DNA from 2 places in the Nocardiopsis sp. L17-MgMaSL7 genome. Region 2 is predicted to be linked to the other one. Evidence: riboswitches for the same ligand, from Rfam matches in the RefSeq annotation. Region 2 holds a riboswitch; the other holds the start of a gene.
What was found. A riboswitch is a leader RNA that binds a small molecule or an ion and turns the genes downstream of it on or off. The one in region 2 is predicted to bind thiamine pyrophosphate.
Positions count from the first base shown of each region.

Region 1: it holds a riboswitch for thiamine pyrophosphate, as region 2 does, so the genes downstream of both, thiC (phosphomethylpyrimidine synthase ThiC) here and thiD (bifunctional hydroxymethylpyrimidine kinase/phosphomethylpyrimidine kinase) in region 2, are expected to answer to the same signal.

Region 1 is NZ_QGTF01000008.1:152,420-154,601, reverse strand. It holds gene thiC (phosphomethylpyrimidine synthase ThiC) at 1-1,391, opposite strand, end outside; TPP riboswitch at 1,381-1,496, opposite strand; gene BDW27_RS16015 (SOS response-associated peptidase) at 1,623-2,182, opposite strand, start outside.
Region 2 is NZ_QGTF01000001.1:331,010-333,191, reverse strand. It holds gene BDW27_RS01425 (sodium:alanine symporter family protein) at 1-50, shown strand, start outside; gene thiD (bifunctional hydroxymethylpyrimidine kinase/phosphomethylpyrimidine kinase) at 141-944, opposite strand; TPP riboswitch at 933-1,033, opposite strand; gene BDW27_RS01415 (DUF368 domain-containing protein) at 1,090-2,019, opposite strand.

The DNA of each region.
Region 1 (2,182 bases), on a different contig from region 2:
AAGCGCGCCCTGGACAGCTCGTCGTCCCACTCCTGGGCGCCCGGGTGTCCCTTGGCGACGTCGGCGGCGTGCGCTGCGAGCTTGTAGGTGATGACGCCCGTCTTGACGTCGTCCCGGTTGGGCAGCCCCAGGTGCTCCTTGGGGGTCACGTAGCAGAGCATCGCGGTGCCGTGCCAGCCGATCTGCGCGGCGCCGATCGCGGAGGTGATGTGGTCGTAGCCGGGGGCGACGTCCGTGGCCAGGGGGCCGAGCGTGTAGAACGGCGCCTCGCCGCACAGCTCCTCCTCCAGGCGCACGTTCTCCCTGATCTTGTCCATCGGCACGTGGCCGGGGCCCTCGATCATCACCTGCACGTCGTGCGAGCGGGCGATGTGGGTGAGCTCCCCCAGGGTGCGCAGCTCGGCGAACTGGGCCTCGTCGTTGGCGTCGGCGATGGAACCGGGGCGCAGGCCGTCGCCCAGGGAGAACGTGACGTCGTAGCGGCGAAGGATCTCGCAGAGCTCCTCGAAGTGGGTGTAGAGGAAGCTCTCCCTGTGGTGAGCCAGGCACCACGCGGCCATGATGGAGCCGCCGCGCGAGACGATGCCGGTGACGCGGCGGGCGGCGAGTGGCACGTACCGGAGCAGGACGCCCGCGTGGACGGTCATGTAGTCCACGCCCTGTTCGGCCTGCTCGATGATGGTCTCCCGGTAGATCTCCCAGCTCAGCTTGGTGGGGTCGCCGTTGACCTTCTCCAGTGCCTGGTAGATCGGGACGGTGCCGATGGGGACCGGTGAGTTGCGGACGATGCGTTCGCGGGTCTCGTGGATGCGCTTGCCGGTGGACAGGTCCATCACGGTGTCGGCGCCCCAACGGGTGGCCCACACCATCTTCTCGACCTCCTCTGGCACCGAGGAGGTGACGGCGGAGTTGCCGATGTTGGCGTTGATCTTCACGAGGAAGTTCTTGCCGATGATGGTGGGTTCGGACTCGGGGTGGTTGCGGTTGACCGGGATGACCGCGCGGCCGATCGCGACCTCGGCGCGAACGAACTCGGGGTCGGCGCCCTCCCGGGCGGCCACGAAGCGCATCTCGGGGGTGATGGTCCCGGCCCTGGCGTGGGCCAGCTGGGTGGTCGCACCGTCGACGGGGTCCAGTGCCCACGTCTCGCGGGTGCGCGGGAGCCCCTGGTGGACGTCGATGTGTGCGTTGTCGTCGGTGTAGGGGCCGGAGGTGTCGTACAGATCGAAGTGGCTGCCGTTGCTGAGATCCACCCGGCGGCGCGGGATGCGGAGGGTGGTGCCCTCGGGGGTGGTGATCTCCTCGTGGACCTTGCGAGATCCCATGATGGGACCTGTGGTCACCCGGTGTTCGTCGGCGGTGGAAACGTCACGACCGTCGATAGCCGTCATGGCATGCCTCCCTACGTCGGAATTACCCGAACAGGTTCTGCGGTCGGCGACACCCTTGAGTCGCCCTCTCAGCCCGCCATGGCGCGAGCTCCCGCGTTGCGTATTCACATGTGCGCACGTCGAACGTGCCGGGACACCCCGATCACGGTGTCCAGGGCCCCGGGGAGCACTCCCCCGTGGCCTCGCACACCATACACAGGCCGTCCCCGGCCCTGTCCAGCCTCGCCGGGGTCAGAAAAGTGTCTCCGGTTCGCCGCGACCGGAGTCCTCGGCCGGTTCCAGCAGGTGGGGGCCGTTGTTCTTGACGCTGTTGACGTCGGTGGAGACCTCGTCCACCGAGAACCGGTCCACCGGGGAGTCGTCCAGCACGTGGGCCAGCTCCTCGGCGCCGGTGGCGGGGTCGAGCCAGACAGCCCAGTCCTCGCGCGGCACCACGACGGGCATGCGTTCGTGGATGTGGGCGAGTTCGGGCGCGGCCTCGGTGGTGATGACCGCGCAGGTCCACAGCCAGGCGTCGGGGTCGCTCGGGTCGTCGACCTCGGGGTCGCGCCAGCGCTCGAAGATCCCGGCCAGGGCGAGCGGTTCGTCTCCGGAGTAGTGGACGGAGAAGGGCTTCTTGGCGGCCTTGGCCTTGCGCCTCTTGTGCTGGGGGTCGGTGGCGGGAGAGGTGCTGGCCTCGGTGGTGCCGTCCTTGTTGAGCAGCTGCCACTCGTAGTAGGCGTCAGCGGGGAGGAGGCAGCGGCGGTTCCGGTAGGCGGTGCGGAAGGCGGGCCTGTCCGCGACCGTCTCGC
Region 2 (2,182 bases):
ACAAGGACTGGCGGAACCCGGACGTGATCATGGACGACGTCAGCAAGTAGTCCGCGCTCGGCCGGGGGACGGGTCCCCGGGCCGACGACAGGGGGGACCGGCCGCCACGGCCGGTCCCCCCTTCGCGTACCCCCGGTCCGCTACCACCAGGCGTGGAAGTGGTGCACCGGCCCCTGGCCGCCGCCAGCATCGATCTCGTCGGCGCGGCGCAGGGCCTCGGTGAGGTAGGCCTTGGCGTCGGCGACGGCGGCCACCGCGTCCGGACGCTGGGGGAGCAGGGCGGCGATCGAGGAGGAGAGGGTGCAGCCGGTGCCGTGGGTGTTGCGGGTGGCCACGCGGTCGGCACGGAACTCCACCGGCTCCGAGACACCGTCGACCAGCAGGTCGACGCTCTCCTCACCGGGCAGATGGCCGCCCTTGAGCAGGACGCGGCGCGGTCCGAGTTCCAGGAGGCGTTCGGCCTGCCCGCGCATCTCCTTCAGGCTGGTGGCTTCCGTCTCGCCGAGCAGGTCGGCGGCCTCGGGCAGGTTCGGGGTGAGCAGGTCGGCGCGCGGCAGCAGGACGGTGCGCAGCGCCTCGATCGCCGACCTCTCCAGGAGGCGGTCGCCGCTCTTGGCCACCATCACGGGGTCCACGACCACGTGCGGCAGTCCGTAGCGGTCCACGGCGGCCGCGACCGCCTCGGTGACCTCGGACGTGGACAGCATCCCCACCTTGACCGCGTGCACGGTGGCGTCGGTGAACAGGGTGTCCATCTGGTCGGTGACGAAGGACGCGGGGACACCGTGTACCCCGGTGACCCCGCGTGTGGACTGGGCGGTCAACGCCGTCACCACGGTCATCCCGAAGACTCCGTGGGCGGAGAACGACTTCAGGTCGGCCTGGACGCCGGCACCCCCGCTGGGGTCGCTTCCGGCTATGGACACGACGTTGTACGCGCTCATTGGCGTTCCTTCGCTAGTACGAACTAGGGCAGGTTCGACGGGTGTGCTCTCAGCCGGGAGGAGTCTCTCCGGCACCCCGCGCCGCCGGGGCCTCGCGGCCCCGGCATCACTGTTGGTTTGTGGTGTTTCCGACTGTAGTGGACGGTCAGACGGTGACGTTGTGGTGGTGGGTCTCCACCCGCGCCTGCTGGGCGTGCTTGCGCTGCTCCCAGATGATCATGCCGACGACCACCACGAAGCCGCCGACGGCGAAGGCGACCGTGACGGGGACGTCGGTCATCGGCAGCAGGTCGCGGTTCTCGTCCTGCCACGGCCACAGGGCGCGCAGCGAACCGGCCATCAGGCCGGTGAGTACCACGAGGGTGATGTGGTGGTGGTTCTCCAGCAGGAACTGGAGCACCTTCACGAACAGGGCCAGACCGGTGATCATGCCGAGCACGAAGACGGTGATGTAGGGCAGGTCGGCCGCGCGCAGGGCGGCCATGGTCGGCTCGTACAGGCCCAGGGTCAGCAGGATGAAGGAACCCGACAGGCCCGGCAGTACCAGAGCGCAGATCGCGACGGCCGCCGCGAAGAAGACCACCACCGGGTGCGTGGGCAGGTTGGCGCCGGGCAGGCCGGTGAGCGTGAAGGCGAGCGCGGCGAAGACGAGGGCCACCGCGTAGTGCCAGGCCCTCCACTTCTTGCCCGCGCCGGTGTAGGGGATCCACAGGCAGGCCAGGACCAGACCGAAGAACAGCGCGTACGCGTACTGGGCGTGCGCCTCCACCAGCGGGGCGAGGAAGACGGCGGCCAGGACGAGCGCGAGGGCCATACCGATGAGGGCGGGGACGAGCACCGACCAGTCCACCTGGCGGAACTGCTCCTGGGCGCGCTCCTTGCCGCGCCCCCGGGGCACGTCCGTGACGTAGCGCTTGATGCCGCTGACCACGTGGCCCGCGCCACCGATCAGCTTGTCGTAGAGGCCGACCATCAGTGCGACCGTGCCGCCGCTGATGCCGGGCAGTGCCTCGGAGGTGCCGACGGCCCCGCCGCGCACCGCGTTGAAGATGTAGGAGCCTACTGACTTGGCCATGTTGTCGGGCGCTGGCCCGGGAGCTTCCCGGGAGAGGGCGCCGTCCTCCGTCCTGATGGGGCCGCCGGTCCCGTGTGCACGGTCGACCGGCGGGTCAAAGGGGTGCTGTACAGCGCGGGTCGCGGGGACGACCTCCACCGGTCCGATGCTCCGGCCGCGCGGA